Regions from separate parts of the Pantoea cypripedii genome, predicted to be linked through region 3. Evidence: predicted binding sites of a transcription regulator. Region 3 holds the regulator's gene; each other region holds the start of a gene.
The links. Region 3 encodes PurR, which represses purine synthesis genes. Its sites were predicted from a motif close to CANGCAAACGTTTGCNTG; they were not measured.
Positions count from the first base shown of each region.

Region 1: the regulator PurR is predicted to act here: its motif matches at 1,773-1,790, upstream of glyA (serine hydroxymethyltransferase).
Region 2: the regulator PurR is predicted to act here: its motif matches at 1,771-1,788, upstream of HA50_RS01405 (NCS2 family permease).

Region 1 covers NZ_MLJI01000001.1:3,191,598-3,202,581, reverse strand. Annotated here, with positions in the region: gene glnB (nitrogen regulatory protein P-II) at 1-256, shown strand, start outside; gene hmpA (NO-inducible flavohemoprotein) at 381-1,565, opposite strand; gene glyA (serine hydroxymethyltransferase) at 1,904-3,157, shown strand; gene HA50_RS14720 (ABC transporter ATP-binding protein) at 3,208-4,224, opposite strand; gene HA50_RS14715 (ABC transporter ATP-binding protein) at 4,226-5,221, opposite strand; gene HA50_RS14710 (ABC transporter permease) at 5,240-6,091, opposite strand; gene HA50_RS14705 (ABC transporter permease) at 6,088-7,026, opposite strand; gene HA50_RS14700 (ABC transporter substrate-binding protein) at 7,112-8,704, opposite strand; gene HA50_RS14695 (GntR family transcriptional regulator) at 9,003-9,998, shown strand; gene HA50_RS14690 (creatininase family protein) at 9,985-10,680, shown strand; gene HA50_RS14685 (ketopantoate reductase family protein) at 10,716-10,984, shown strand, end outside.
Region 2 covers NZ_MLJI01000001.1:305,550-316,533, reverse strand. Annotated here, with positions in the region: gene HA50_RS01410 (Na+/H+ antiporter) at 1-243, opposite strand, end outside; gene HA50_RS01405 (NCS2 family permease) at 383-1,732, opposite strand; gene HA50_RS01400 (glutathione S-transferase family protein) at 1,941-2,606, opposite strand; gene soxR (redox-sensitive transcriptional activator SoxR) at 2,657-3,133, opposite strand; gene soxS (superoxide response transcriptional regulator SoxS) at 3,217-3,645, shown strand; gene HA50_RS01385 (YjcB family protein) at 3,907-4,188, shown strand; gene HA50_RS01380 (ATP-grasp fold amidoligase family protein) at 4,244-5,194, opposite strand; gene HA50_RS01375 (MATE family efflux transporter) at 5,203-6,459, opposite strand; gene HA50_RS01370 (transposase) at 6,986-7,381, shown strand; gene HA50_RS01365 (DMT family transporter) at 8,292-9,251, opposite strand; gene HA50_RS01360 (AraC family transcriptional regulator) at 9,324-10,154, opposite strand; gene HA50_RS01355 (isochorismatase family protein) at 10,283-10,822, shown strand; gene HA50_RS01350 (L-dopachrome tautomerase-related protein) at 10,812-10,984, opposite strand, start outside.
Region 3 covers NZ_MLJI01000001.1:1,878,442-1,889,425, reverse strand. Annotated here, with positions in the region: gene rnt (ribonuclease T) at 1-523, shown strand, start outside; gene HA50_RS08810 (Grx4 family monothiol glutaredoxin) at 560-892, opposite strand; gene HA50_RS08805 (C40 family peptidase) at 1,260-2,045, shown strand; gene cydH (cytochrome bd-I oxidase subunit CydH) at 2,101-2,190, opposite strand; gene purR (HTH-type transcriptional repressor PurR) at 2,476-3,501, shown strand; gene punR (DNA-binding transcriptional activator PunR) at 3,498-4,409, opposite strand; gene punC (purine nucleoside transporter PunC) at 4,519-5,727, shown strand; gene cfa (cyclopropane fatty acyl phospholipid synthase) at 6,036-7,184, shown strand; gene HA50_RS08780 (riboflavin synthase subunit alpha) at 7,226-7,876, opposite strand; gene HA50_RS08775 (MATE family efflux transporter) at 8,078-9,451, shown strand; tRNA gene HA50_RS08770 (tRNA-Val) at 9,605-9,681, shown strand; tRNA gene HA50_RS08765 (tRNA-Val) at 9,685-9,762, shown strand; tRNA gene HA50_RS08760 (tRNA-Val) at 9,830-9,906, shown strand; gene pykF (pyruvate kinase PykF) at 10,249-10,984, shown strand, end outside.

The DNA.
Region 1 (10,984 bases), 1.3 Mb from region 3:
GACGGTGAGCGAAGTGAAAGGATTTGGTCGCCAGAAAGGTCACACTGAACTGTATCGTGGTGCCGAGTATATGGTCGATTTTCTGCCGAAAGTAAAAATCGAAATGGTGGTGGGCGACGATATCGTTGATACCTGCGTTGAGACCATCATGAAAACTGCGCAAACCGGTAAAATCGGCGACGGTAAAATCTTTGTCTTTGACGTGGCACGTGTCGTGCGTATCCGTACCGGTGAAGAAGACGAAGAGGCGATCTAATCGCAGCAGCAAATTGATGTAGCGGCGCGATTTATCGCGCTTTTTTCATCACTGCGCAATAAATTGCGCCGCTACAACCCGGTGCGGCGCAATATTTCCCTCATACCGGGTAGGGTCCCCGAACTTACAGCACCTTATGCGGACCAAACACTTCGTAATGAATACGGTCGGCGGTGACACCCGCATCCAGCAACTGGCGTGCGACAAACTGCATAAACGCCAGCGGGCCACAGAGCCAGAACTGGCGATCGGGCTGACCGAGTTCAGCAGAAACGCCCGCTAAATCCATCAATCCCTGCGCATCGTAACGACCGGCGTCTGCTGCGGCAGGCTGGCGATACCAGACATGGCTGCTGAAGTTCGGCAGGCGGCTACCCAGTGCCTGGACTTCCGCGGCGAAGGCATGTTGCTGGCCGTCTTCTGTGGCATGCAACCAAGTGACTGCTGCCGGATGCTGTTGTTCTGCCAGGCTGGCGAGCATCGCCAGCATCGGAGTCTGGCCAACACCCGCTGAGATCAGGGTAACTGGCGTCGCAGGCTCTGCCTGGAGGAAGAAATCACCCGCCGGTGCCGCGCATTGCACCACATCCCCGACCTGCGCTTCGTCATGCAGCCAGTTAGATACCGCGCCCTGATCTTCACGTTTCACCGCAATACGATAGAACTGACCATTTGGCTGGTGGGTGAGTGAGTATTGACGATGTTGCAGATTGCCCTGGCTGTCCGGGCGCAGGGTGATGGCCAGATACTGACCCGGCAGGAAATCCGCCACTGCTGCACCATCCACCGGCTCCAGCTCGAAACTTTTAATCACGCTGCTTTGCGGCTGAATGGCACGAATACGGAACTCACGCGCACCACGCCAGCCACCGGTTTTCGCTGCGGACGCGCGGTAAATCGCTTCTTCACGCTGGATAAACACCTCAGCCAGCACGCCATACGCCTTGCCCCACGCCTGTAACACCTCGTCGCCCGGATTCAACAGTTCCTGAATGGTCGCCAGCAGATTTTCACCGACGATGGCGTACTGCTCGGGCTGAATATTCAGGCTGGTATGTTTCTGGGCGATTTTTTCCACCGCGGGCAGCAGCACTTCGAGGTTTTCCAGATTACTGCCGTAGGCACAGATGGCGTTGAACAGCGCTTCACGCTGGTTGCCGCTGCGCTGATTGTTCATGTTGAACACATCTTTCAGTTCCGGGTGCTGCGTCAGCATACGCTGATAAAAGTGACCGGTGAGTTGGGGGCCTAATTCGGCAATCGCGGGCAGGGTGGATTTGATGATAGCGATGTCTTGCGCGTTAAGCATGGGTGAATCCTCATAGCATTTTAAAAGTTGTATTTTAAATGCATCTTATAATCGCCAACGGGTGGTTGTAAATCCCCCTGAATGCTCAGGGATAAATCAGATTTCCTGGAATCTCTGCCACAAACCTGAAATTTTTTCCGCTTCATTCTGAGGAAATATCGTGATTCTCTGGCTTGCAAAAATGCGTAAAAAACCCGTTCCAGCGCCTTGCCAATCGTTTGCGTAAAAAGAGGGGATTGCTGCTACCGTCACCTGTCAAAACGGTTTACACTGTTGGCCTTCGCCCCTTAGCGGGGCTTAAATTGCCGTTAAAAAGTTAGCTGAGTCAGGAGATGCGGATGTTAAAGCGTGATATGAACATTGCCGATTATGATGCCGAGTTGTGGCAGGCGATGGAGCAAGAGAAAGTGCGCCAGGAAGAGCACATTGAACTGATTGCTTCTGAAAACTACACCAGCCCGCGCGTTATGCAGGCGCAAGGTTCACAGCTCACCAATAAATACGCGGAAGGGTATCCGGGCAAACGCTACTACGGCGGATGTGAATACGTTGATATCGTTGAGCAGCTGGCGATTGACCGCGCGAAAGCGCTGTTCGGCGCAGACTACGCCAACGTGCAGCCGCACTCTGGTTCTCAGGCAAACTTCGCGGTCTACACCGCGCTGCTGCAGCCGGGCGACACCATTCTGGGTATGAACCTGGCACACGGTGGTCACCTGACGCACGGTTCACCGGTTAACCTGTCCGGTAAACTGTATAACGTGGTGCCTTACGGCATCGATGAAACTGGCAAAATTGACTACAACGAGCTGGCAGAACTGGCGAAAACCCATAAGCCGAAAATGATCGTCGGTGGTTTCTCTGCTTACTCTGGCGTGGTTGACTGGGCCAAAATGCGTGAAATCGCTGACAGCGTTGGCGCGTACCTGTTCGTTGACATGGCGCACGTCGCTGGCCTGATCGCGGCTGACGTCTATCCGAACCCGGTGCCGCATGCGCATATCGTCACTTCAACCACCCACAAAACCCTGGCAGGTCCGCGTGGCGGCCTGATCCTGGCGAAAAACGGTGATGAAGAGCTGTACAAAAAACTGAACTCTGCGGTGTTCCCTGGCGGCCAGGGCGGCCCGCTGATGCACGTGATCGCCGGTAAAGCTGTCGCGTTCAAAGAAGCGATGGAGCCTGAGTTCAAAACTTACCAGCAGCAGGTGGCTAAAAACGCTAAAGCGATGGTGGAAGTGCTGATTGAACGCGGCTACAACATCGTATCAGGTGGTACCTATAACCACCTGTTCCTGATTGATCTGGTGAGCAAAAACCTGACCGGTAAAGAAGCGGATGCCGCGCTGGGTCGTGCTAACATCACCGTCAACAAAAACAGCGTACCGAACGATCCGAAGAGCCCGTTCGTGACGTCTGGTGTGCGTATCGGTACCCCGGCAGTCACCCGTCGTGGCTTCAAAGAAGCGGAAGTACGTGAACTGGCAGGCTGGATTGCGGATGTGCTGGACAACATCAACGACGAAGCCACCATCGAACGTACCAAGCAGAAAGTGCTGGATATCTGTGCACGTCTGCCGGTTTATGCCTGATTTCGCATAAGCGCGTTGCGATAGAAAGGATGGCGGAAGCCATCCTTTTTTTATGCCCCGGATTCAAAGGGAACCAGGTGACAGGCCACGCGTTGACCACCGGATTTCAGTGCCAGCACCGGCCGCTCAGTACGGCAGCGGTCGGTCACAAACGGGCAGCGGGTATGAAAGCGACAGCCGGACGGGGGGGCAAGCGGGCTGGGGAGTTCGCCGGTCAGGCTGACATTTTTCCCGCGATCGTCAGGGTCCATACTCGGCGCCGCGCGTAATAAGGCCTGGGTATAGGGATGCAATGGCTTGATAAACAGCGTTTCGGTATCCGCCACTTCCACCACTTCGCCAAGGTACATCACCGCCACACGATGCGAAATATGTCTGACCAGCCGCAGATCGTGGGCGACGAACAGCACCGTAAGATTGAGTTTCTGCTGCAAATCCAGCAGCAGGTTTACCACCTGTGCCTGCACTGACACATCCAGCGCCGAAACCAGTTCATCGGCGATCAACACCTGTGGCTCCACGGCCAGCGCGCGACTGATGCCAATACGCTGGCGCTGCCCACCAGAAAACTCATGTGGCAGTTTATCGATGGCGTCGGCAGGCAGACGCACCAATTCCATCAGCTCACGGATACGCGCCGGAATATCTTTTTTCGCGCACATGCCGTGCACCGACAGCGCTTCGGTCAGCACCTGGCCGACGGTCATGCGCGGGTTAAGTGAACTGTAGGGATCCTGGAAAATCATCTGCACCTGGCGGTTAAAGCTGCGGCGTTCTTTGCCACGCAGCGTCGCGATGTCTTTGCCATTGAAGTAGATTTTGCCTTCGTTAGTTTGCAGCAGACCAACCATGGTGCGCGCCAGCGTGGATTTACCACAGCCGGACTCGCCAACCACGCCAAGCGTCTCGCCTTGCATCAGTTCCAGCCTGACGCCGTTCAGCGCCTGCACAAACTTGCGGGGTTTCCCCTGAATCTTTTCGAGGATGGTCTGCGCCACCGGGAAGTGGACTATCGCTTCCTCGACGCTGACAATCGGCAGGTTGCTGTGTGGCAGAGTTTCACCCATCTCAGATGCCCTCCATGACGTTAAGGTTAGCGTGATGATGACAGGCAACCTGATGCTCGCTATTCAGCGCTTCAGGGGGCGGCACCTCCCTGAGGCAGATGTCGGTTTTATAACGACAGCGCGGGCTAAAACTGCACCCCTGCGGCAGATTAAGCAGCGATGGCGGTGTGCCCTCAATCGACTGCAATGGTTTTCGCTCGCCGCCGTTTTGTGGCACCGAAGCGATCAACCCCTGGGTGTAGGGATGACGCGGCTGGCTGAAAATTTCGCGCACCGGCGCGCTTTCCACGATACGTCCGGCATACATCACCGCCACGCGATCGCACAGCTGGGCGACCACGCCGAGATCGTGGGTGACAAAAATAATCCCCATCGCCAGCTGGTCACGCAGGTTGAACAGTAGCTTGAGGATCTGTTCCTGAATGGTGACATCCAGCGCGGTTGTGGGTTCGTCAGCCAGCAGCAGCCGGGGATTACCTGCCAGCGCGATGGCAATCATCACACGCTGGCGCATCCCACCGGAAAACTGGTGCGGATAATCGTCGAGACGCAGTTCCGGCGCGGGAATCCCCACCTGATTCAGTAATTCAATGGCACGCTGGCGGCGTTGTTTGCGCGTTAAATCGGTGTGAGCAGCCAGGCTTTCCTCAATTTGCCGCCAGACGGTTAACACCGGATTAAGCGCGATCATCGGTTCCTGAAAAATCATCGCGATTTCACCGCCACGAATGCTGCGCAGCTCGGCGGGTTTCATGCTGCTAATCTCGCGGCCCTGCCATTTGACCGAACCCGAAACCTCGGCGCTGGCGGGCATCAGGCGCAGCAGAGAACGCAGGGTGACGCTTTTTCCCGAGCCGGATTCACCCACCAGCCCGAGAATTTCTCCCGGATTGAGGCTGAAGCTCACGTCCTGAATCGCCCGCAGGCTGCCGCGCGAAGTATGAATTTGGGTGTTGAGCTGCTGCACCTCAAGCAAAGGGGATATCTGGCTGGGCATAATTCGCTCTCATGTTCACTAACGGCTTCCAGGACGCAGCCAGTCTGCCAGCAGATCGCCAAACAGGCTGAATCCCAGGCCGGTTAATACGATGGCAATACCGGGGAAAATCGTTATCCACCATGCGGTATCCATGAAGTTTTTACCGGAGGCGATCAGCACCCCCCATTCGGCGGCAGGTGGCTGTGCACCGAGGCCGAGATAACCGAGGCTGGAACCCAGCAGGATCGCCAGCGCCATGTCGGTCATCCAGTACACCAGTGTGGTGGTGATGACGTTCGGCAATACGTGACGGAAGATAATGCGCGGGGTGCTGTAGCCCATGACTTTGCCTGCCGCGACGTACTCCAGCCGTTTCTGAATGCTCACTTCACCGGCAATTAATTTGGCGTAGAACACCCAATAAATAATGCCGACGGCGATATACATGCTATTCAGGCCCGGACCAAGAATGGCGACGATAGCGATGACCAGCACCAGCAACGGGAAGGTGACTACCGCATCGACGATCCTCTGGAACAGCATCTCGGCCACGCCGCCGAAATAGCCGACCAGCAGACCCACCAGCGTGCCAAACACCATCGGGAACAACGTGGTGAAGAAGGCGATTTGCAAATCAATCTGGTAGGCATACACCACGCGCGAGAAGATATCGCGGCCAAAGTTATCGGTGCCAAAAAAGTGTTGCGGACTCGGCCCCTTGAGGATGGCGCGATAGTCAAACTTCAGCGGGTCGGCAGTAGCAACCAGGTGCGGAAAGAACGCCATCAGCAGGCTGAGCACCAGAATGATGCAGCCCAACAGCGACGACCAGGGCAGGTATTTGCGCCACTTGCGGGTGAGGGATCGCTGGATAATTAATTCACTCATCGTGCCCTCCTTGGGTCAATCATCACCTGCACGATGTCGGTGATGAGGAAAATCAGCGACACCAGCACGGACAGCACGATCACCAGCCCCTGAATCATCGGATAGTCGCGGCTGAAAATGCTATCCACCATCAGGCGGGCGATGCCGGGGACGGCGAACACCGTTTCGGTGATTACCGCGCTGCCGATGGTGGTGCCGATATTGAGGGCAAACAGGCTCAGCATCGGGATCAGCGAGTTGCGCAGCACATGGCGCAGCAACACTACCCGGCTGCTCAGCCCTTTGGCGCGGGCGAAGGTGATATATTCCGCATCGAGCACCGCGATGATCGAGTTACGCAGGCTGCCAATCAGCACCGAGGTGATGCTCACGGCAAGCGTCATCGCCGGAAGAAACAGATGATAGACGCGCTGTCCCCAGCTATCGCCATAGCCGCCGACCGGGAACCAGTGCAGTTGCGCGGCAAAAACGGTCAGCAGCACCAGGCCGATATAGAAGGAGGGCATCGACAGTGTGACCTGCGATGCGCCACGAATGGTGATGTCGGTGGCGCTGTTGCGTTTGAGCGCCGAAATAAAGGCCAGCGGGATCGCCATCAGCAGTGAAAACAACGCGGCCATGCCGGTCAGCAGCAGGGTGACGGGCAAACGTTCGGCGATAACCGCCGTCACCGGGGCATGCATCGCATAGGAATTGCCCAGATTGCCACTGGCGACCTGGCGCACAAACCCGACAAACTGCACAGGCAGTGACTGATCCAGCCCCAGCTGTTGATTGATACGGGTGACATCAGTGTCGGTGGCGCGATCGCCGATCATCGCACTGGCGGGATCGCCAGGTAGCAGACGCACGATGGTGAAAGTCACCACCAGAATCACCAGCAGCGTCGGGATGATCAGCAGAATGCGTTTTAAAATATAACTCAGCTCAGTCAACGCGTGCTCCCAAATCCAGCGTAATGGCGCTGTAGTCGCTACAGCGCCAGATGGCTGGATTTCACTCGGTGTAATGAATGGCGAATTACTTCTTCAGCCAGGTTTCGGTGAAGATGTTATTACCCAGTGGGATCTGGACGAATCCTTCGACATTTTTCTTCAGCGCGACCGGATAAGAACTTTCATAAAGCGGAATCGTCGGACCGGTGCTGTTGTAGATGTCCTGGATTTGTTTGTACTGCTCTGCGCGTTTCGCCGGATTGGTTTCCTGCTGTGAGGCTTCAAACAACTTATCCAGCTCGTCGCTTTTCCATCCTGAGTGCAGCGCCTGAATGTTCTTCGAATAGGCGTAGTACGAGGTGATTTCGTTCGGATCGGCGATGTCGTCGGTCCACGGCCCAATGCGGGTGCTGAAATTCCCCTTGCGGAAGTTGGCGTTCAGCGTGGCGTTATCCATTTGATTGATGGTTAACTTCACGCCAATCTGCGCCCACATCTGTTGCAGGCCGGTGGCGATGCTCAGGCTGTCTTCATTACCCGCCAGAATATTCATGCTGGTACTGAAGCCGTTGGGATAGCCCGCTTCTTTCATCAGCGACTGCGCTTTCTCCACATCCACCGGCCAGAGCGGTTTGGTGCCGGAGTTCAGCGGGGTCGAGGTCGACATAAACGAAGTCATCGGTTTACCCAGTCCGAATGTCACCAGCTGGATGATGCCGTCTTTATCCGTGGCGTAGTTTAGTGCGGCGCGCACTTTCGGGTTCGCCAGTGGGTTCGGCTTGCCGTCGATCTCTGGCCGCGCGTTGACGCTGGCGACTTCGACGCGGGTTGACGGGAACAGTGCCATATTCAGTGCCGGGTTACCCTGCAACTCTTTAACTCGTGAGTAAGGGATAAACTCCGCACCGTCCAGCTCGCCGGACTGCAACTTCAGGATGCGGGTAGCATCGTCAGGAATGATTTCAAACTTGATGCCGTCAAGGTAGGGCAGGGCTTTGCCATCCGCGCCTTTTTCCCAGTAGTACGGGTTACGCACCAGCGTCATGGTGGCGTTATGTTGCCACGACTTCAGCATAAAAGGGCCGGATCCAATCGGATGCTCGGCGAATGCCGCTGCTTTGTCGTGATCGGTGGCACCCGGTTCCGCTTCGAACTGTTTCTCCGGCATGATCGCGGTGTTGAACACCGTCAGCGCGGTAAGGATGGCAGGATCGGTATGCGACAGGTGGATCACCACGGTATGAGGATCGCTGATGGTGACGTTATCGATTGCGCTGACCAGAAATTGCCATACGCCGTTACCTGGTTTGGCAGCACGTTCAAGTGACCATTTAACGTCTTCGGCGGTGATGGGCGAGCCGTCAGAGAATTTAGTATCAGGGCGCAGGGTAAGCGTGACGCTTTTACCGTCTGCTGCCAGCTTCCACGCTGTTGCCAGACCAGGTCTGATGCCCTTGCCATCGTTGGTTGGCAGCAGCAGGGTGTCATACAGGTTGGAGAGGATCCAGATATCGTTATTGCTTTCGTTCAGGACCGGTTCGAGGAAATTACTGTCAGCGTAGCGACCATAAGTCAGGGTTCCGCCGCGCTGTACTACCTCTGCTGCCTGTGCGGCCAGGGCGTTGAAGGCACTTGCTGCCAGTAAGGCGATTAACGTTAATTTAGGCATAACTTTCATTACCTTGCCCCTCTGTTGAGTCAGAAAAAAATGCTTGTCAGGCACCGGTTTGTCACCCTGAAAAGAAGGGAGACGGAACCTGCAAAAAATGGCGGTGATGATTGTGTTCTAGTTAACTGGTACGATAATTGAAGAATTGCTCACAAACTGTCAATGATTAGCGCAAAAAAAATGCAAAAAAATTCAATGTGGTTATAACAAAAAGTTATTTTATGATTATTTTTTGCGTTAACGACTTGCGTTGATGCAAAAAACAGCATAATTGTATTAACAGACCAGTACACTTTCAGGGTAGGTAATGGAATTCCACCTCGACCGAGAATCTTCGATCCCGCTGGGGGCGCAGTTACGCGGCATCATTGAATACGCCATCACCTTTGGTGCGTTAAAGCCCGGCGAGCAGCTGCCTTCGGTGCGCGAAATGGCCGATTTAGTCGGCGTCGCGCCGATGACCGTGGCGCAGGTCTATCGTGAGTTAAGGGCGGCGGAACTGGTGTACAGCAAGCCAGGTGCCGGAACTTTTATCGCTGATGCATCGTTGTTGCTCGGGTCTTCAGAGCATGATGTCAATGAGTTGCATCAGCACCTGGATGCCTTTATCAGTTGCGGCATGTTGATGGGATTGAGTGCCGCCGATCTCGGGACGCTGGTCAGCAGCCGTTATGGCGAAAAGCAGCGTCAGCTCAGGAAGAAAACCGTCTTTTTCATTGGCAATTTTATTGATGCGGCACGGGACTACGCCGATTGCATCGCGGAAACGCTGGGAGACATCGCGGTGGTAGAAGCGACGACCCTTACTGACCTGAAACAGGATGAGGTACTGCGCCAGCGCGTGACCAGCGCCGATTTGCTACTGACTTTTGCCCATCGTCGGCGTGAAGTCAGCCAGATATTTCCGGGGCAGCCTTTGCTGAACATCAGCTTTATTCCGTCCGAAGCCACGCGCCGCGCGCTGGCTTCGCTCGAACCGCTGACCCGTACGCTGGTGGTATCGATTTTTCCAGAATTTACCGCGCTGATGACGCATGGCGTGGCGCGCTTTGCTCCACACGTCACTCAGGTCACGGTGGTTCACAGCGATGACCCCCGGCTTGGCGAATTATTAAAAGAGACCGACGCCCTGGTGTATGCCACCGGCGTTCAGGAACTCACCGCCCAGCTGGGAGAAAAACAATCTTCTTTTGAATACAGGCACGTACCTGATGCAGGGGAAATCCAGCGGGTTGTTGTCCCGTTGCTGCAGCAGGAAATTTTACACGCGTCCAACACCGGGGACCGTAATGAAGATCAGTGAAATGAACTGGCAGCAATTAGCACACTATCTGACCACTGACGATAGGGTGATTGTGCCGCTCGGCAGTACCGAGCAGCATGCGCTGTTAAGCCTGTCAGTAGATTCGATTCTGGCAGAAAGAGTGGCAACCGAGGCCGCAGAGCCTTATGGCATTCCTGTCTTTCCCGTGATGCCTTTCGGCATGACACCCGCGTTTAGTGATTATCCCGGCACCATCAGCCTCAGCATGCAAACCTATATCTGCCTGCTGAATGACATTCTGAACAACCTGAAACGTCAGGGATTTCGGCGCATTTTGTTTATCAATGGTCACGGCGGTAACTCACCGGCACAAAACATTTTCAGCGAATGGATGGTGAACAACCCGGGGGTGACGGTGCAATTACACAACTGGTGGAATGCGCCGAAAACCTGGGAAAAAGTGATGTCCATTGACCCGATAGCGTCGCATGCGTCGTGGATGGAGAATTTTCCGTGGACGCGCTTGCCAGGGGTGACGCAGCCTGAACAGCAGAAACCGCTGGTTGATCTGGTGACGCTGCGCAAAATGGACCCGACACGCGCCAAAGCCTACCTCGGCGACGGCAACTACGGTGGCTATTATCAGCGCGCTGATGAGGAAATGCTCGCGATCTGGCAAACCGCGCTGGCGGAAATTCGCGAGATTATTGACGCGCTTTAGCGTGCTGAGGCGCAACTTTCCCGGAGGAAAAACCGATGTCAGTTGTCACTCAGCCGCAAACACCTGCTCCGCTGGTTATTTGGGGGGCGGGCGCGATTGGCGGCGCAATAGGCGCTTCATTTATCGACGCCGGACAGCCGGTGATTTTTGTCGATAACGTCGCGGAACATGTGGCGGCCATCAACCAGCACGGCTTGCGCATCACCGGCCCCCTCGGCGACAACGTGGTGCAGGCGCAGGCATTTCTCCCTGAACAACTCGAAGGCAGTTTTCACTGCGTGCTGCTGGCGGTGAAATCACATCA
Region 2 (10,984 bases), 1.6 Mb from region 3:
GTGGTGCAGGAATTCGTTAATCGGCGTTTTCCAGCCGTCGGCGAACAGCAAGGGCGGAATGAACAGCACCAGAAACAGTTCGGGATCAAAATCGACATGCAGACCAAAGGTGGGCCAGGCGAGCATCGCACCGGCAGCAATCTGCACCAGCGGCAGCGGGATTTGAAAGGGCAAGATACGTGCCGCGACGCCGGAGAGCGACACCACCAGCGTCATGATGAGAATAGTAAAGAAGATTTCCATGCTTTCCTTAGGCGAATCGTAATCGTTAAAGCGATGTTGTTGCGCTGGAAAGTGTAAAACAAAATGCCGCACGACAGGAAAACCCGACGTGCGGCACAGCAAGGAAAGATAATAATTCGGACTTCAGGAGATTTTCAGATCAGATGGCCCAGCCACCGGCGTAGAAAGCCACCAACGCCACAGCAATCACCACGGTGCCGAAATTCAGCTTACGCCACTCACCGGCAAACAGGCGACCAATCACCAGCGCCGCGAAGCCGAGCATGATGCCGGTGACAATGTTGCAGGTCAGCACGATAAACACCGCCGTCAGCAGGCCGGACATGGCATCGACAAAATCGTTGAAATCGATCTTCGCCACGTTGCTCAGCATCAGTAAACCCACGTACATCAGCGCTGGCGCGGTGGCGTAAGCAGGGACCAGATACGCCAGAGGCGACATAAACAGAATCACCAGGAACAGCAGGCCAACCACAATCGCCGTCAGACCGGTTTTACCGCCCGCCGCCGTACCGGCCGCCGATTCGATGTACACCGCTGCCGGAGAGGCACCCACCAGGCCGGCAAACAGGCTGCTGACCGAGTCGGTGGTCAGCGCGCGACCGCCATTAATGATCTGCCCGTCTTTATCCAGCAGATTGGCTTGCCCGGCCACCGCGCGAATGGTGCCAGTGGCATCAAACACCGCGGTCATGACCAATGCCAGCACCGTTGGCAATACCGCTGGTTGCAGCGCGCCCATGATGTCGAGGCTAAACACCAGCGACTGGCCGCTGGCATCTTTCAGGCTCGGCATGGCAAACAGCCCCTGATACTTCACCGCCGGATCGAAAATCAATCCGACAATGGAGATCCCGACAATGGTCAGCAGGATGCCGCCCGGTACACGACGTTTTTCCAGCCCGAAGATGGCTGCCAGCCCGACCAGCGCCATGATCACCGGGAAGGAGGCAAAGTGCCCCAACTCCACTGGCAAACCGGCCGCCGGATTTTTCACCACCAGGCCAATGCTATCGGCGGCAATCAGCAGCAGGAACAGGCCGATACCGATGCCCGTGCCATGCGCTACCCCCATCGGCAGGTTACGCAAAATCCACGCACGAATGCCGGTGGCAGAGATCACGGTAAACAGCAGCCCCATCAGGAACACCGCCCCGAGGGCAATCGGCACACTGATATGCTGCCCCAGCACCAGGCTGAAGGCGGTGAAGGCGGTCAGCGAGATGGCGCAACCGATGGCCATAGGCAGGTTGGCCCACAGCCCCATCAGGAGGGAACCAAAGCTTGCCACCAGGCAGGTCGCGACGAAGACCGCCGTCGGAGAAAAACCCGCTTTGCCGAGCATGCCCGGCACCACAATGACGGAATAAACCATTGCCAGGAAGGTGGTTAACCCTGCCAGCACTTCCTGACGCACGCTGCTACCGCGTGCTGAAATCTTGAACCAGGCGTCCAGTTTTCCACTGGCCGGGCGAGAATCGCCAGACATAATTAATCCTCTGCATTTTTTGTGTTGTGAGTGGCCGCACGGCTACCGTTTTCCTGCCGTCCTGGTGCACGTCTCTCCGGTGAAGAAACAAAGCAAACGTTTACGTAGCCGCGTATTTCTGGTCGTAAAAGGGGAAACACAGAAAAAAGGCAAACGATTATCCGGTTAATGGCGGGCGGTTTTCAACTGATAATCTGGCATAACGGATTTAACCGCTGAAATTTATCGGACCGCCCTGCTCCAGCGCCCGCTGCCAGGCCGCCCGTTGTTCCATCCCTTCCAGCCAGCGCAGACTGGCGGGCATATCGCGCAGACCGGTACGCGCGCGCATTGCCAGCAACGGAAAACTCATCTGGATATCGGCGATGGTAAAACGATGACCGGCAAAGTAAGGGTGCTGGCTGAGATGTTGCTCAATCACGCTACCATGCAGCGCCAGCTGCTTGTTCAGCCACGCTTTCTGGATACCCGCGCTGAGCGCTTTGCCCGCCGGACGCAGCAGCCAGGGCACCGGCTTTTTGCCCAACTGGCCGAACACCAGTTTCATCACCAGCAGCGGCATCAGCGATCCCTCGGCGTAATGCAGCCAGTAGCGGGCCTGAATCTGCGCATCCTCATCACCAGGTTTCAGCCGATACTCGGCGTCATATTTTTCTGCCAGATATTCGAGGATGGCCCCGGACTCCGCCACCACCCGATTGCCATCGGTGATCACCGGGGATTTGCCCAGCGGATGGACTTTTTTCAGCGACTCCGGTGCCAGCAAGGTGCCTTCACGTTGGTAACGCTTAATTTGGTAAGGCACTGATAACTCTTCCAGCAGCCACAGCACCCGATGTGAACGGGAATTTTCAAGATGGTGAACGGTGATCATCATGGCTTCCTGACCAATGGATTGACCCGGCAAGTATAGATGATGACGTCTTAGCGTTTCTGCTCGTCCTGTTGTGGATCGAGTAACACCGCCCCTGAACCTTGTTCTGCCAATCGGTCGCCGGGGTTACGCAGCGGACAATCACGCATCGACAGACAACCGCACCCAATACAACCGTCGAGATCGTTACGCAGGCGCGTAAGCGTTTCGATGCGTTTATCCAGTTCCTCGCGCCAGTGCTGGGTCAGCGCGTCCCATTCCTGGGTCGACATACGTTTGTTGGCAGGCACATGCATCAGGCTATCGCTCACCGTGGCGAGAGGAATACCGATACGTTGCGCGATTTTAATGATCGCCACGCGGCGCAGCACATCGCGGCTGTAACGCCGCTGGTTGCCGTTATTGCGCGTGCTGGAGATCAATCCTTTGGTCTCATAAAAATGTAGCGCCGAGACCGCCACGCCGCTGCGCTTTGCCACTTCGCCCGGCGTCAGTACCGGCTTCGGGTAGTTGCGTTCTTTTTTCATTTGGCTCTTTACCTCAAGTTAACTTGAGGAATTATACTCGTTCCCCATTGAAACTTCGAATCTCTACTCAGAAGGATGTGGTTATGATGCAAGAGGAAATCATTCATTCACTGACGCACTGGATCGATCAGAATCTGGATAAAACCCTGTCAATTGATGAAGTAGCGGCCAAATCAGGTTATTCCAAATGGCACCTGCAACGTATGTTCCGTACCGTGACGAAACAAACGTTGGGCGGCTATATCCGCGAACGCCGTTTAACGCTGGCAGCAGAAGCACTGCGCCAGACGCAACGCCCGGTATTTGATATTGCGATGCAGTACGGCTATGACTCGCAACAAACTTTTTCCCGCGTGTTTCGTCGTCAGTTCTCGCAAACACCGACGGCCTATCGCCACACCATGCGTCGTCAGGCGATGATCCAGCGTCCACGCCTGGTGAGCTTTGATTGCAACGAGAACCTGGCCAGCTTTACCCAGCGTACCACCGGCGAGTGCTGCCCGATCCGCTAATCCTGTCTGCGCGCCCCCCTGCGGGCGCAGTTCGTCCCCCCTGCCTATCAATCGCACCTCGCACAACGTCGATAAAATTTTTTCTACCATACCAGGTATAAATTTTGTTCAAAATTTCAAATCGAGTGATATAATGTGACACAAGTCACAAAATAATGCGTAATACGACGGCCTGAAGGGCCTCCCTGACCTTCCTTCTTTGCCGCCAGTGATGTCCGATGAATGTCAGGGATGTTACTGATTCATAGAGGTTCGTTGCAGATGGCTACTTTAACCACCAGTCTTATCGTTATGCGCTGGGAATTGCTGAGCGCAATAATGATGTTTTTCGCCAGCACCCTGAAAATTCGTTTTCGTCAGAACAGCCACCATGTGATGGCGCTGATGTGCGGCGGAATCGGCCTGGGCATGTCCTGCTGGTTTGTCACCGGCCTGCTGGGAATCACCCTGAGCATGGAAAATCTGCATAACTTTATGGAAATCACCAAAAACGCCTTCGTTGAGGTGATGAGCCAGACCCCTGCCGATTGGCCAATGCCCTGATTTCCCCCCAATAAAAAACCCCGCATCGCGGGGTTTTTTATTTTGCTGTGTGATTTCAAATTTTCTTCAATACGGCCGGGATCTTGACATCCCCCACCGCACCGCCCGGCGTCTTCGCACCGAGACGGTCCTGAATCCACATATCACCCATCATCTGATTAAGCCCACGATCCAGTCCGGTGACCATCCCAGCGCCAGGCGTAAAAGTCAGCTCGCCAAAGTAAACCTGCTGTTCGTGGATATACCAATCAACACGAACATAATCGAAATCACTCGCCAGTTTCTTACTCAACGCTAAGGCATGTTGCAGTGCTGCCAGCTGCGACGAGATATCCAGGCCGGTATCACGGATTTTGTGATAGGCCTCGTCCAGATTATTGACATAAAAATTCATTGATATCAGCGGATTGCATCTGTTGTAAATCACCTGCAACACAAATTCGAAGTTACCATCGCGTTTATTAAACATATGGAACTTGTAATCAATCGGCGCGGTTTTCCCATCACCAATATATTTCTCCACCAGAATGCGCGGCTTGATGTAGCGGTAATGAATCTCACGCGCCTCATCCGCATAATCTTTTTTCAGCCAGCGCTGGCAGTTGCTGATGATCTGCTGCTTTTTCAGCGCATCCGGTTCTTCCAGCAGGATTTCCACCATATTGGAACCGTGATTTGGCTTGATCACCGTGTTCTTCCAGCTCGGCAGCGTATGCAGTGAATGCGGATCGCTGGTTTCATACAGCAATGGAATCAAATATTCACCGCCTATCTTTTCAGCGACGTAATCACGCACCGAATATTTATCCGACAGACGACCATAATTCTGATAGTCGCCATAAACAAACTTACGGTACAGGATCTTCTCGTTAAACACTTTCGGCTCACGCAGATTGGGCAGGCGGCGGAATTTACGGAAGTAAAAAATCCGATCCTGATAAGCCCAGGGCATTTTCCTGATGAAATACCGCACACTTTTTCTCAGTTCATCTTTCAACTTAAGCATATCTGACCTCATTTGTAGGTTTTGTAGTTGAGTGAGGAAACCTGAATCTTGTAAATGACGCCGTTTCTGAAGAAGTAATTCATTACGGTGAGGGACAGAAGTTCTGTCAGGAAAACGCTCCAGGCAGCCCCCATGATGCCGTACCCCTGGATCAGCCACCACGACATCGGAAGACCGATGGCGACCAGGCAGAGAATTTTCCTGAGCAGATAATTAAATCCACCCTCTTTAACGATATAGCGATATGCGACAGTCCCCATCGCCGAAAAACTGGAGGCTATCGATAGCAACGTAATGAGACTTCCCGACTGCGTGTAATCGTGACCATATAAAGCAATGATTATTTTTTCACCATATAAGGCGATGACAAATAACAGAATCAGTGAAACACCCAACACATACCCATTCAGACGCGCCGTAAGCTTAATTGCCGCTTCGCCACGTTCTCTGAATATTTCCGAAAAGCTGGAAGTGATGATGGCCAGTGGAATAAAGGTCCACGATGCCGAAATGGTATTGGCCGCTGCGAACAACCCGAGATCGCGTGCTGAAGCGATACCGACCAGGAACATTTGCGCGGTTTTCACCTGTACCGAAATAAAGATGCTGGAGATCGCCAATGGCAGTCCGGCATACAGCAGGTAACGCAGATAAGGGCCACGTTTCACGCGCGCCGGTGATTGCTCCTGGTTCTCGCGGTAAAAGTTGTAACGCTTGATAGCGTAAGGAACCAGCGTCACGGCGACGATCGACAGGGTCAGCCATAACGGGCTAAGCCGAAACCAGGCAATGGCGAAACTGAGTGCGAAGCCCAGTAGCAGACCAACAGAGTTAGCAATGGTATTGAGACGTGAGGCCAGGCGCGCATTGTTATACACGCTGAAGGTGTCCTGGGTGACAAATACCGAGGCGATGAATGAGGCCAGCGCAAACGCAAGGAAGTTTTCCTGCATGTTGTACCAGACCCAAATCAACACCGGCACCGAGGTCAGCACCAATAACGCTAACCGCAACGTACGTGCGACGTTCATCAGACGTACCCCTTTCGGCGCACTCTTGCTGATGGTCTTGAACAGTATCGTTTCGGTGCCAAACATCGCTACGGTCTGCACCATAGAGAAAAGTGAGGTAGAAAACGCCATTTGACCAAACACCGTTGGGCCAAAGGATTTTGCCACGTAGGAGGTAACAAATATGACGCCGAAAACAGAGACAATCTTCTCAGACATCATCCAGGCGGCATTTGACATTACGCTTAATTTCATCAACTCGTCCTTAGTATTACTTACTGCTACTACAAGCGGTACAACGTCCTTGAAAAGAATTAAACAAGTCTTAGTGGGCCTGACTTAAATTAATAACTTCAGACCATGCTGGTCCGAAAAATGAGACTCGCATCAGGATTCAGAGAATGAATTCAGGAAAATTCCGATTAAATCCGGCGCGAAACCCTGCGGATGTAAACGATTTCAGTCTCAATTTCGACTAAAAGCTTACTGGCACATCCTGTCATTTTTGCAAGCAGGTTATGCCGTTTTTCCAATGAATGTAGTATTTTTCCGCAGTTGGGATGAAATGAATCTATATCAAAAACCCAATACCAGGAAGGTGTTCAACGGCAATCATAATAAAATAAGACTTATCCCATGATGATATTTATTACAAATAACTTAATTTAATCCTCGCAATTCTAATCGCGCACTTTAATACTGCATTAATAGTGTTTTTGCAGTACCAGATATTAATACAGTAATTCTCATCCACTAATTGATAAGAAAGGTAATAGCATTTATGAGAAAGTCACGATATAGCGAAGAGCAAATCACAAATGCCATTAAAGCTTCTGAAACGGGAGTGAAAGTCAGGGAGATTTGTGAGGAGCTTGGCATTTCCGAAGCCACTTTCTATAGCTGGAAGAAAAAGTTCTCTGGGCTTTCTTCCGAGGAAGGTAGAAAAATCAAAGAATTGGAGGATAAGCTCCAGATACTCACCCGCGAACTACAGGCGCTCAGTTCTGATAAGGAGATGCTGCAAAGCGTACTGAAAAACTTCTTCACCACCAATGAAAAGCGCCAGGCGGTTAACTTTTTGCAAACCACCTTCGACATTGGAACCCGTCGTAGCTGCCGCTTGCTGGATATTAGCCGCAGCGTTTATCACTATCCTTCAGGTACAGATAATCGCTAACACTATCGGGGCCGTTGTAATTTGATTTAATGCTGGGATTTGTTCTTACCAGAAGAGATGAAGGTCATTTAATTCAGTGTTCGTAACATAACAATTCGCACCATGCTTTCCTGATGAGTTTCATCAGGGAATTGTTTCTTTTTTTGCGGTAAAATTGATTCACATCAGCAAAAGTCTCGCTATTCAAGCTATTTACGCCCGACCCAATCTCATTTCGGTGAGATTGGGGCTTTCATTATTACTTAATCAACATTAATACTCTGCACTGAATACAGATTATTCTGTTTAGCATTGATGAACAACCCGGTGAAATTCTTATCACCATACTCTTTTTTAAACTGGATCTGTGTCTGAATCTGGTGATCACCCACTTCCTGCCCCGAAGAACTATTCGTGCTTTCGATGCCAGGAATTATCCTGAAGAGAAACGTTATCAATACTAAACAATAAAGCGATCCCCGCTGCCTGTAGCATTAATATCCCCTCACTATTCATCGTTAAACTTAAACAGTTTCCCGTGTAGCGATGGCGAAAGAATCTCAACGAATCTGCAACGCCTTAAGGAAAAGACGGTTCCGGCAGCGCAATATCAGTGCCAAAAGGCGTTAAAAAGCCCCTGATGACGGCGGGTTTTATCCATATTTTGCCCCCACAGCGACTCCGCCCTCACGCTTATCATCCCTTTTACCGGGTCAATACAGCCAGCATCAGGACAAATTTCAACCTGATATCAGGGTGCGGATATGCCATTTAAATGTAGAAATGGCCACTCAGGACCAGGGGAAAGTTATAAGACGCGGTTTTTTTAGCGCAGAAATGGCAAAAGGAGAGGATTTCGGGCTGGTCTTATTCTTAAAAATGCTGGTATTTCAGGATGCCAGCCAGCAGCGGAGCTGGCATCCTCATAGGCTTAAATTTCCAGCGATGTCACCACCGGCTGCGGTTTGATGCGCATTGCCGCGATAACCCCGATGATCAGACAGCAGATCCCCACCGCAGTTAACACGGGTGGCCAGCTTTGTCGCCACAGGAAAGTCCAGAACAGCCCGGACAAGGTTTCAAACACAATCAATGGCCCCATGATGACCGTAGGCAGCCGCTGACTGGCCGCGTTCCAGCACAGCGTCCCAAGCCATGAACAGAACAGGCCAATCGCCAGCATCAGGAGCAGGAACACCTCGGGTTGCGGGCCAAACGGCAGCCCAAAGCCCGGCTGCTGCCAGTGAATTTGCCCACACACCAGCAGATAAAACACCAGCGCCAGGGGTAACGTGACCAGCCCCTGCGCCGTCGCCCAGCTACCGGGTTTGTGCTGAGGATGGCTGCGCAGCCAGCGCGCATTACGTAACGGATACCAGGTCCAGCAGCCCACCGCCAGCACGGCCAGCAGCAGACCGGTAAGATAACGTGGCCAGTCCAGCGCCGCCCCCTGTGCCTGTAACTCGGCGGCGTTGACGCATACCAGCCCCACAGAAATAATCAGCAAGGCGGGCGTTAAGCGCCGCCATGGCAAGCGCCCTTCCAGATGCCCATAGCAGAGGTTAGCGGTTACCGACATCACCACCGGTAAGGTGCCAATAATCATGGTGGAGACCGGTGCTCCAGTACGCTGAATGGCACTGGCAAGGAAGGCGTAATACATCAGATTACCCACCAGCGACAGTTTCAGCGCTTCCACCCAGTCTTTGCGCGCCAGTTGACGCAGACGCCGCCGATCCAGCCAGGCGAGGGGTAACGCAATCAGTCCAAAGGCGACATAACGCCCTGCGGACTGTAACGTTCCAGGGTAATCCGGCACCAGCAGCGGACCGACAAAGATCAGCCCCCACATCAATCCCGCCGCCAGCGCGAACAATATTCCAGCTAACATAATCTCTTCCTTTATCGCAATTCCGCCACAGTGTGACGGAACAGCGCAGCAAAGGCTTGTAGCAGATTGCTGTTAGCGCGCTGGGAAGACCTGTTTCTGGTAGCGGCCAGGGGTAATGCCGTAACGATGGGCGAAGGCTCGCGTCAGGTGGGCCTGATCGGTTAAGCCAACAGCTGCTGCCACCGCCGCCGCACTCTCCCCCTGAGCCAGACGCAATTTGGCGTCATAAAGACGAAATGCCATCAGCATCTGATGTGGCGTCACATGGAACTGCTGGCGGAAACTGCGCAGAAAATGCCACGGTGAGAGCCCCGCCAACGCAGCCAGTTCATCCAGCCTGACCGGTTCAGCAAGGTTTTCCCGCAGATAGGTTTTCACCTGATCGAAACGGTGCCCCCCTTCCGCCGGGCGGGATTGTCCACGCCGTGCCAGTGGACGCAACAACTCCAGTAACTCGATCAGCAAACCTTCACGCTCCAGAGCCGTTCCGGCCTGGCATAAGGCCGCCAGCCGCAGAGAAAACGGCTGCGCCAGGCGTGCATCGGTGCGCAACGCGTCGCTAAACCACCAACTACGGTCACCGGTGAGTTTCTCCATTTCATCCGGCTGAATGTAGATCATCCGGTAGCGCCAGCCCTCCTCACAGGCTGACTCGCCGGTATGCAACTCATCAGGATTCATCATCACCAGAGAATGCTGCGGCGCGGTGTAGTGAGTACCACGATAACGGAAGCGCTGCGCACCAGACTCAATGGTGCCGATGCCAAAGGCTTCGTGGGTATGCGGTTCAAAGGCATAGCGGGAGATGTGCGCCTGATACAGCTCAATACCCGGCAGTTCAGCAAATTGCTGGAACTGCGCCCGATCGCGCTCACAGGGAAAAATTGCAGGGACCACAGACATAGCACACCTCCATCGTTAATCAGATAACCAGCATGCCCCGCCAGGCAGGTGAAATGCAAAACAGATTTGCTTTGCCTGTGATGAGTTTCAACGCCACACTGGCATGCAGGCATATAAAGGAGACAACGATGAGCAACAATGTGGTGATGGTGGTGGACATGCAGAACGGCGTGCTGGCAACGCCGCGTTTTGATCGTGCCGGACGCTGCGCACGTATTAATCAGCTAATCGCCGCTGCCGACCAGGTGATTTTTATTCAGCACGTCGGCCCCGGACTGGAGGCCAACAGCGCAAGCTGGGGCATCGTACCGGAGCTGCAGCAACCGGCTAACGCTCTCTACGTCAATAAAACCGCCTGTGACGGCTTCTGGCAAACCGACCTGGCGGCAACGCTGGAACAGCACGGCATGACTTCTTTCGTGATCTGTGGCTGTGCGACCGATTATTGTGTTGATACCACACTCAAAGTCGGTGCCAGCCTCGGCTATCGCATCACCGTTGCCGCCGACGCACACACCACTGCAGATCGTACCTTTGTTTCTGCCGAGCAGCTCATCAACCAGCACAACGAAGTCTGGGCAGATCTGATTCTGCCGGGCAATCCCGTGCAGGTTCGCCCGACAGCCGAACTGCTTGCCAGCTGGCAGGTGGCAGCCGTTAACCGGTAACCGCACCACCGAGGCTGATACCCTGAAACTCATCTGGCAGCGACAACTTATAAATGGCGAAGCACGCAGCTGCGCCCGGTTGCGCTGCCAGCGGTTGTTTAACCGGGATGTAGAACTGCCGGTCATGACTGATAAAAGTACCGTCTGGCCGCAGTAGCCGCT
Region 3 (10,984 bases):
AGACGGCTGGCTGCATCGCGACGAAACACTGCATTTTCACGTTGAACCTTTTGAAGGCGCGATTCTTAACCCAGATGCACTGGCGTTTACCGGGATTGATCCCAGCAACCCGCTCCGCGGCGCGGTGAGCGAATATGAAGCGTTACATGCAATTTTTAAGATGGTGCGTAAAGGCACAAAGGACAGTCACTGCAATCGGGCGATAATTGTGGCGCATAACGCCACCTTTGATCATGGCTTTCTGATGGCGGCTGCCGAGCGCGCCGGTCTGAAACGCAACCCGTTCCATCCCTTTGCTACTTTTGATACCGCAGCATTAAGCGGCCTGGTGCTGGGTCAGACGGTGCTGGCAAAAGCCTGTAAAGCGGCAGGTATGGATTTCGATAGTACCCAGGCGCATTCTGCCTTGTATGACACTGAACAAACCGCGACGCTGTTTTGCGAGCTGGTCAATCGCTGGAAGCGCCTTGGCGGCTGGCCAGTGGCGTTCAATGACGATGTGTCGGAAGACGACGCAGAATGACCAAAAGAAAGGCCGACGATGCGTCGGCCTTTGCAATTATTCTGCTTCTTTATACTTCTCAGCAGTTTCTTTAATCAGCGGTTGCAGCTCACCACGCTGGAACATCTCAACGATGATGTCGCAACCACCGACCAGCTCGCCATCAACCCACAGCTGCGGGAACGTTGGCCAGTTGGCATATTTCGGCAATTCAGCACGGATATCCGGGTTTTGCAGGATATCAACATACGCGAAGCGCTCACCACAGGCAGACAGAGCCTGCACCGCCTGCGCAGAGAAACCGCAGCTTGGCAGTTTCGGCGAACCTTTCATATACAGCAGGATCGGGTTTTCTGCGATCTGGCGCTGAATTTTTTCAACAGTACTCATTTTTGCCTTCCTTAATTCCTCACTTCGTGTTTGTTTATTGTAGCGACTTCACCCCCGCACTGAAAACGGGATTTTGCTCCTCAGCGACCTTAATCGCCATGTTTGTTAAGTTCCAACGCCACAAATAACATTTTCATATCATTAGCAAGCATGAACCGATTAATAATTGGCAATAATTATGCTGCGTTAACCGGCTGAAATCGCTCATTTTTGCCCCAGATACCATCTGGTAACAGATTAATCGAAAAATGCCTTACCTTTTGGAAAAAAAGTGGATTAGAATCAATCCCGGCGCTGATCATTGATCAGATTTTTCTAACTTGCCGCAGGCTGTTTTATCGCAGACTGCTTAACCTGTAACCGGACTATGCGTTTACTTATTACGCTTTTTATGCTGGCTTTCGCCCAACTGTTTTTTAATGTGGCTTCTGCGTCACCGCATGCGCCCATCAATGCCAGTTTGCATAATGCAGAGAAAAAAAGTGCACGCGAAGATGAGCGCCGTAAACGACGCCCGGTCAAGACCAGCACCAAAAAATCACGCCTTACCAGCAGTGTTCATAAGTTAAGACTGAAGAAACCCACCAAAACCGAAACTGCGCTGCACAAAACCACCCGCAGAAAAGCCCTGCTGAAGTCGCCGACCAAAAAATATGGTCATCAGCGCGTGGCGAAAGTGTTGGATGAGCAGGATGACGCCAGCGACCTCACCACTATCAGGATGAGCAAATCACACCGTCAGCGCTATCAAAAGGCGCGTGAAACGGCGATGAACAAATTAATGGGTCAGATCGGTAAACCTTACCAGTGGGGCGGTACTTCACCGCATACCGGTTTCGATTGCAGTGGTCTGGTGTGGTATGCCTATAAAGATCTGGTGAAATACAAATTCCCGCGCACCGCTAACGAAATGTATCACCTGCGTGATGCGGCGCCGATCAAACGCGATATGCTGGAGAAGGGAGATTTGGTGTTCTTCCGCATTAACCATCGCGGTACCGCTGACCATGTGGGTGTTTACCTGGGCAACGGCAAATTTATTCAGTCACCGCGTACCGGTAAAGATATTCAGATTAGCGCATTAGGTGAAGATTACTGGCAGAAGCATTATGTCGGTGCACGCCGCATGATGACGCCGAAAACCATTCGCTAAACATCACCGCGCAATAAAAAGCCGGACACTGAAATTTCAGGTCCGGCTTTTTTTATTAATGAAGGATCGCGGTGAAGCTGAACACGATGATCATTAACAACGCGCCAACGGTAGTACCCAGCGCCAGTTTCAGGTCTGTACTCATCACAACTCCTTAGTCACATTAATTGAAGGGTTAATGTAATTTTCGCACAGCGCCCGGCAAAAATCTCGTGTTATCCGCGCCAGCTTGCTAGAATCGCCGCCTTTCGTTGCGCAACAGATTTTGCGCACGCTGTGTTTGTGGCCTGTTAAAGTGATTTTAACTGCGAGTTAACGCCTTTTTCTTCGCCATTTGCCCCGAAAATTGGGGCGCAAAACCATTAGCAGACGCAAACGTTTAACAATATACTTATCAGTAAGTTGCGATAAGCCCGGGAGTACCATTTTCATGGCAACAATTAAAGATGTGGCGAAACGCGCCGGTGTCTCCACCACCACGGTTTCGCATGTCATCAACAAAACGCGTTTTGTCGCGGAAGAAACGCGTAACGCCGTATGGGAAGCGATCAAAGAGCTGCACTACTCGCCCAGCGCCGTGGCGCGTAGCCTGAAAGTCAACCACACCAAAACGCTGGGATTGCTCGCCACCTCCAGCGAAGCCCCCTATTTCGCGGAAATCATTGAAGCGGTGGAAAACCACTGTTTCGACCGTGGCTATACGCTGATTCTCGGCAATGCGCATAACGATCTGCAAAAGCAGCGTGCTTATCTCTCGATGATGGCGCAAAAGCGCGTCGACGGTTTATTGGTGATGTGTTCCGAATATCCCGACGACCTGCTCACCATGCTGGAAGAGAACCGCAATATCCCGATGGTGGTGATGGACTGGGGCGAGTCTCGCGGTGATTTCACCGATACCGTGCAGGATAACGCCTTCCAGGGTGGCTATCTCGCCGGACGTTACCTGATCGAACGTGGACATCGCGACATTGGTGCCATCCCTGGCCAGATGGAGCGCAACACTGGCGGTGGTCGTCATGCTGGTTTTATGCAGGCGTTGCATGAAGCCGGTATTACCGTGCGCCCGGAGTGGATTGTGCAGGGCGACTTCGAACCGGAATCCGGTTATCAGGCGATGCAGCAGATCCTCAACCAGAAACAACGTCCGACGGCGGTGTTTTGTGGTGGCGATATCATGGCGATGGGCGCGATTTGTGCCGCCGATGAAATGGGGCTGCGCGTGCCACAGGATATCTCGGTGATTGGCTATGACAACGTGCGCAACGCCCGGTATTTCACCCCGGCTCTGACAACCGTTCATCAGCCAAAAGCACAGCTGGGAGAAAAAGCGCTGGAAATGCTGCTCGATCGCATCACCAGTAAGCGCGAAGAGCCGCAGACCATCGAAGTGCAGCCCACATTGATTGAACGCCGCTCCGTCGCCGACGGCCCGTTCCGCGACTATCGTCGCTAAGCCACCGTTTCGCTCAACCACTCATGGTTGAGCGTCTCTGCATCGCCCAGATAGTCCAGCAACCAGCTTAATGCCGGTGAGGCGCGTTGTTCCGACCAGCTGACGCAGCAGGGACTCTCCGGGAAAGGTGCAGGCAACGTCAGTTCGGTTAACACGCCGCTATCCAGCAGTGGCCGGGCTAAATGGCCCGGCACCATCCCTACGCACAACCCTGCCCGCAGACAATCCATCCCGGTTTCCCACTCCGGTACCACCAGACGCCGCTGGTTATCCAGCGTCCAGGTCATACGCCGCGGCAGCGCCCGCGATGTATCCTCCAGCACCAGTGAAGGCCACGCCCGTAAGGTTTCTTCATCCAGCTGGGCACTTTTTGTCAGGGGATGCTCGGGACTGACCACGCAACGCCAGTTCAGCGCGCCCATATCCTGGAAGGCAAAACGCCCACCGACCGGAATGGCCTGGGTGGCCCCAATCGCCACATCGACCCGACCATCAGCCAGCGCATCCCAGACCCCGTTGAACACTTCATAGCTGATAATCAGCTCCATATCCGGGAAATGGCGGTAGAAATCCTTTACCAGTTGCCGGGTACGCTGCGGTTTAACGATACAGTCAACCGCGATGCTCAACTGCCCACGCCAGCCGTTAGCCAGTTGCTGGCACTGGCGTCGGGTTGCCAGCATTTTTTTGATAACACTCCGCCCTTCACGCACGAAATGCTCACCCGCGGCCGTCAGCACCACTTCCCGGTGCTGCCTTTCAAACAAAGGCACGGCCAGCCAGGTTTCCAGCTGACGTACCGTATAGCTGATGGCAGAAGGCACGCGATGCAACTCCTGCGCCGCAGCGCTAAAACTGCCGCTGCGCGCCACCGCATCCACCACTTCAAGCGCGTATTCAGACCACATCATTTTGCCTGCAAAATTTTTGATAGCACCTCGCAAATATTAGCGTTTCACAAAGCCTGCCGCACCCTTTTACACTCCCCGGCGTTCAATTTGTCTAATGAGAATCACCATGTTGTCATCAAAAGGATTTTTGCCTTACCTTGCTTTGCTAAGCATGCTGGGCTTTCTTGCTACGGATATGTACCTGCCGGCCTTCGGTGCCATGCAGCAGGATTTTGCTACTGCCCCTGGTACCATCAGTGCCAGCCTGAGCCTGTTCCTCGGTGGCTTCGCCTGTGCGCAAGTCTTCTGGGGTCCGTTGTCTGACCGCTTTGGTCGCAAACCCATTCTGCTGGCCGGATTAGTGATCTTCGCGCTGGGCTGTCTCGGCATGCTGTGGGTAACCGATGTACGACTGATGCTGGCGCTGCGTTTTGTCCAGGCGCTTGGGGTGTGCGCGGCGGCGGTCAGTTGGCAGGCGCTGGTGGTTGATCGCTATCCGCAGGCGCAGGCGAACAAAGTTTTCGCCACCATTATGCCGCTGGTGGCATTGTCACCGGCGCTGGCCCCGTTGCTGGGAGCCTGGCTGATGGGCCATTTCCACTGGCGCAGCATTTTCCTGTTGCTGACGCTGGTCACGCTGGTGCTACTGGTCGGTACCCTGCGACTGACGAACCCCGCCCGCACTCAGGCGGCACGCGCGCCACAGCCCGGCTGGTTGACGTTACTGGCATCAAAGGTCTACAGCGGTAATGTGCTGATTTACTCTGCCTGCTCCGCCAGCTTTTTCGCCTGGCTGACCGGTTCGCCTTTTATTCTTGCTGATGCCGGGCTGTCACCCGCCGATATTGGTCTGAGTTATGTACCGCAGACCATCGCCTTCCTCGTCGGTGGCTTTGGTTGCCGTGCCCTGCTGAATCGGTTTCAGGGCAAACAACTGCTGCCGTGGTTGCTGGTGATTTACAGCCTGAGCATCGTCGGCCTGTTTGCCGTTGCCCAGCTTGCAACCCCTGCGCTCTGGGCGTTGCTGCTGCCGTTTTGCGGCATGGCACTGGCCAATGGCGCGATCTACCCGATCGTCGTCGCCAGCGCGCTGCTGCCCTTCCCTCAGGCCACCGGTAAAGCGGCATCCTTACAAAACCTGCTGCAACTGGGATTGTGCTTTATCGCCAGCCTGCTGGTTTCCGCTGGCTTACAACAGGCATTGCACAGCACCAGCCTGGTGATGCTCGCCACTGTTGCACTTGCCTGGGCTGGTTTCGGCTGGCAGCGTGCCGCTGTGGCAAACGCACAAAGTGATGTTGCTCACAACTCCCGTCCCTGCGAAGATAATCGCTAACGCAACGACCTTAGTTAGCAAACTAACGATAAGTCGTTGAATATTGACCCACGGAAGCATATACTGCGTGGGTCAGCATTTCTGTAACAAATCAATAACATAATTGTATTAATATTTAGCGACTCTGTCGCTGGGATGGTGTCTGCACGATGTTCTCCCCGGTGTTGTGCCAGACATTTCTATTCAGATTCATACCTCTGTAAAACGTCGGATATCTGGCGCACGGATTTTCCGTGAGTTCTCTCACAAGCCTGGAGAAATTGACTATTCTTTTCTCAGGTTGAAATCGGAAAGGTGATGGAGAAGCTATGAGTTCATCGTGTATAGAAGAAGTGAGCCTTGAAGAAAACCACTGGTTTCGTATCGCCCATGAATTACTGGAACGGGCCGATATTGCCATAAATGGTACTCGCCCCTGGGATATTCAGGTTAAGCATCCGGATTTTTTTAAACGGGTCCTGCAGGAAGGATCGCTGGGCCTCGGTGAAAGTTACATGGACGGCTGGTGGGAATGTGAAAACCTCGACATGTTCTTTCATCGCGTACTGAAACACCATCTGGATCAGCAATTACCGCATCATTTTAAAGACACACTGCGAATCGCTGCGGCGCGTTTGACCAATCTGCAATCGAGAAAACGCGCCTGGATTGTGGGTAAAGAACATTACGATCTCGGTAATGACCTGTTTTCACTGATGCTCGATCCTTTTATGCAGTATTCCTGCGGCTACTGGAAGGATGCAGAAACACTGGAACAGGCGCAGCAGGCCAAGCTCGATATGATTTGCCGCAAACTGCAACTCCAACCCGGCATGTCTTTGCTGGATATTGGTTGTGGCTGGGGTGGACTGGCTGAATTTGCCGCCCGCAATTACGGCGTCAAAGTGCATGGCGTAACCATTTCCGCTGAACAGCAGAAAATGGCGCAGGAGCGTTGCGCCGGTCTGGATGTCACCATCCTGTTGCAGGATTATCGCGACCTGAATCTGCAATTTGATCGCATCGTTTCCGTTGGCATGTTCGAGCACGTTGGCCCGAAAAACTACGCAACCTATTTTGAAGTGGCCGATCGTAATCTGAAGCCGGACGGTATTTTTCTGCTGCATACCATCGGGTCAGTTAAAACCGATATGAATGTGGATCCCTGGATCGACAAATATATCTTCCCGAATGGCTGTCTGCCTTCAGTACGCCAGATTGCTGATGCCAGCGAGTCACATTTTGTGATGGAAGACTGGCACAATTTCGGCGCGGATTATGACACCACGTTGATGGCCTGGCATGATCGTTTCCTGGAAACCTGGCCGCAGCTGGCAGAAAAATATGGCGACCGCTTTAAACGCATGTTCAGTTATTATCTCTGCGCGTGTGCCGGTGCATTCCGGGCGCGTGATATTCAGTTGTGGCAGGTGGTATTTAGCCGTGGCGCTGAAGGCGGTTTGCGTGTTGCACGCTAAGTAACAGAAAGGCGCCAAATGGCGCCTTATTTATTGCGGGTTTATTCGCTCTCGTCGGACGTTAGCTGCGCCAGTGTAGCGGCTTCACGCTGCGCCAGCACGCGCTCGACGGTTTCGACAATCGCCTGAGTATGCGGGTCGATCTCGATATTCACTTTATGCCCCAGCTTTTTCGCCCCGAGCGTGGTGCGCTCCAGCGTTTCCGGGATCAGGTGCACGCAGAATTTACTCTTCGTCACATCGCCCACCGTCAGGCTGATGCCGTCAATACCGACAAAACCTTTGTGCAGAATATATTTGATCTGCGCCGGGTCCTGTAATTTAAACCACACCTCACGGTTGTTTTCTGACTGAATAATTTTGCAGATCTCTGCGGTGGTCATAATATGTCCAGACATCAAATGACCGCCAATTTCATCACTGAATTTCGCTGCCCGTTCAATATTGACCAGATCGCCCACCTGCAATTCACCCAGGTTGGTAATACGCAAGGTTTCTTTGATTAAGTCAAAGCTCACCCGGTCGCCTTCAACCGCCGTCACCGTCAGACAGCAGCCGTTGTTGGCAACCGAAGCACCCAGTGCCAGCCCCGGCAGCAACTCTTCCGGCAATTTTACGATGTGAGTGCGAAACAGCTCTTTTTCTTCAATAGCAACAATTTCTGCCTTACCCTGCACAATTCCAGTAAACATAATCTCAGCCTCTGCGAAGTTTGCCGTAGTTTATCACAGCTGACCTCCTCGGGTTTAATTTGCCGGTGCGCAAAATTTACACGCTTGTTTTAACAAATTGCGAACAATGTTTGGCGGATACGCAAGCGACCGTTACACTAAGCCGCGTATTCTTTGGGGATGTCTCCCCGCTCTCCTTTTTATTTTAAATGCAGGTGATACGTGCAGAAGTATTTAACAGAAGCGCGTCAATTGCTGGCCCTTGCGATCCCGGTCATCCTTGCTCAGGTTGCCCAGACTGCGATGGGGTTTGTGGATACCATTATGGCCGGTTCGGTAAGCGCCACGGATATGGCTGCCGTTGCGGTCGGCACCTCTATCTGGCTTCCCGCCATTCTATTTGGTCATGGTTTGCTACTGGCATTGACGCCCACCGTTGCGCAACTCAACGGTTCAGGACGCCGCGAGCGCATTGCTGAACAGGTTCGTCAGGGCTACTGGCTGGCGCTGTTCGTCGCAGTGCTTATTATGCTGGTGCTGTGGAACGCCGGATATCTGATCCGTTCCATGCATGACATCGACCCGTTGCTGGCCGCCAAAGCTGAAGGTTACCTCCATGCCCTGCTGTTTGGCGCGCCGGGTTATCTGTTTTTCCAGGTAGCGCGTAACCAATGTGAAGGGTTATCAAAAACCAAACCCGGCATGGTGCTGGGCTTTCTCGGTTTGCTGACCAATATCCCGCTGAACTATGTGTTCATCTACGGGCATTTTGGCATGCCCGCACTGGGTGGTGTCGGCTGCGGTGTGGCAACAGCTTCCGTTTATTGGGTGATGTTTCTGGTGATGCGCTTCTGGCTGAAACGCATGGGCAGTATGCGCGATATTCGTATGGCGACTGGCTGGTCCGCACCCTCGCGGGCGATTCTGTCCCGTCTGTTTACCCTTGGCCTGCCGGTGGCGCTGGCACTGTTCTTTGAAGTGACCTTGTTTGCCGTGGTGGCGTTGATGGTGTCGCCGCTTGGCATCGTTAAGGTGGCCGGACACCAGATTGCGCTGAACTTCAGTTCGCTGATGTTCGTGCTGCCGTTGTCACTCGGTGTGGCAACGACGATTCGCGTGGGATACCGGCTGGGACAGGGTTCGGCAGAACAGGCTTGCGTCGCGGCCTGGACCGCGCAAGGTGTGGGCATCAGCATGGCCGCCGTCACCGCGCTATTTACCGTGACCTTCCGCCATCATATCGCCGCGTTATACACCGCTAACCCGGAAGTCATCACGCTGGCGGCGCAACTGATGCTGCTGGCAGCGATTTACCAGTTCTCGGATTCGATTCAGGTGATTGGCAGCGGTATTTTGCGTGGCTACAAAGATACCCGTTCGATCTTCTTTATCACCCTGATTGCATACTGGGTACTGGGCCTGCCGGTTGGCTATATCCTGGCGCTGACAGATTGGGTCGTTCCCCGACTCGGCCCGGCCGGTTTCTGGTGTGGTTTTATCGTCGGGTTAACCTCGGCGGCGATCATGATGATTTGGCGTATTCGTCGTTTGCAGCGTTTGCCTGCCCAGGTGATTCTGACCCGCGCTGCGCGCTAAGTGGCTGAGCGGGCCGCAAAAGGCCCGCAACGCCTAAAAAAACGACGCATAGCACAGATGCTGGTCAGTCATGATGAAAAATCACTTTTTCCCCTTGCCAGCTTACCAGCGTGCCGTTAATATTCGTCCCCGCTGTCGCCCTGACAGCGTGTTGCGCTCTTAGCTCAGTTGGTTAGAGCACCACCTTGACATGGTGGGGGTCGATGGTTCGAGTCCATTAGAGCGCACCAAGTGCGTCCGTAGCTCAGTTGGTTAGAGCACCACCTTGACATGGTGGGGGTTCGGTGGTTCGAGTCCACTCGGACGCACCATTTTATTACCCTAAATAATTCGGGTTGCAGTCAACGCACATGCAATCTGAAGTATGACGGGTAAAATGCGTTCTTAGCTCAGTTGGTTAGAGCACCACCTTGACATGGTGGGGGTCGATGGTTCGAGTCCATTAGAACGCACCACTCTTTTTTTATCTCCCGTTGCGCAACACTCTGTTCCTTGATCTGCATCGTTTTATGTTACCGCTTTCATATTGGTTTTCGCATACTGAGCGTCTATACTATGCCGCGTTGTCTCACTTGAAAGGTTTCAGCGCTAACGTGTTTATTGCGAGAACTCAAATTATTTGCGCAACACCGCCTGGTCGGTTCCCTCGCGTACCGCACAACTTCCCTGCACGCTTAGCTATCGTCTCCTATTCTTACTCTGTATTACCCTTATCAACACCAAACGAATTTCCACTTCGGTGCCTGCGCATCGAATCCCAACCTTTATCATCCATCACAACTTACAGATAAGCTGACATGAAAAAGACCAAGATCGTTTGTACTATCGGTCCGAAAACCGAATCGGAAGAGATGCTGACTCAACTGCTGGAAGCTGGCATGAATGTCATGCGCCTGAACTTCTCGCACGGGGACTACGCCGAGCATGGTCAGCGCATTAAAAACATGCGTGCCGTCATCGAGAAAACCGGTCGTCAGGCTGCGATTCTGCTGGACACCAAAGGTCCGGAAATCCGCACCATGAAACTGGAAGGCGGCAACGACGCGTCACTGAAAGCTGGCCAGACCTTCACCTTCACCACCGATCAATCAGTGATCGGCAACAGTGACCGCGTCGCGGTGACCTATGCCGGATTTACTGAAGACCTTAAAATTGGCAATACCGTGCTGGTGGATGATGGCCTGATTGGCATGGAAGTGATCGAAGTCACTGAAAACACCGTGGTGTGTAAAGTGCTGAACAACGGTGACCTCGGTGAAAACAAAGGTGTTAACCTGCCTGGTGTCTCCATTCAGCTGCCTGCGCTGGCAGAAAAAGACAAACGCGACCTGATTTTTGGTTGTGAGCAGGGTGTCGATTTCGTCGCAGCCTCTTTTATCCGTAAACGTTCTGATGTGCTGGAAATCCGTGAGCACCTGAAACAACACGGCGGCGAACACATCCAGATCATCTCCAAAATCGAAAACCAGGAAGGCCTGAACAACTTCGATGAAATTCTCGAAGCCTCAGACGGCATCATGGTCGCCCGTGGTG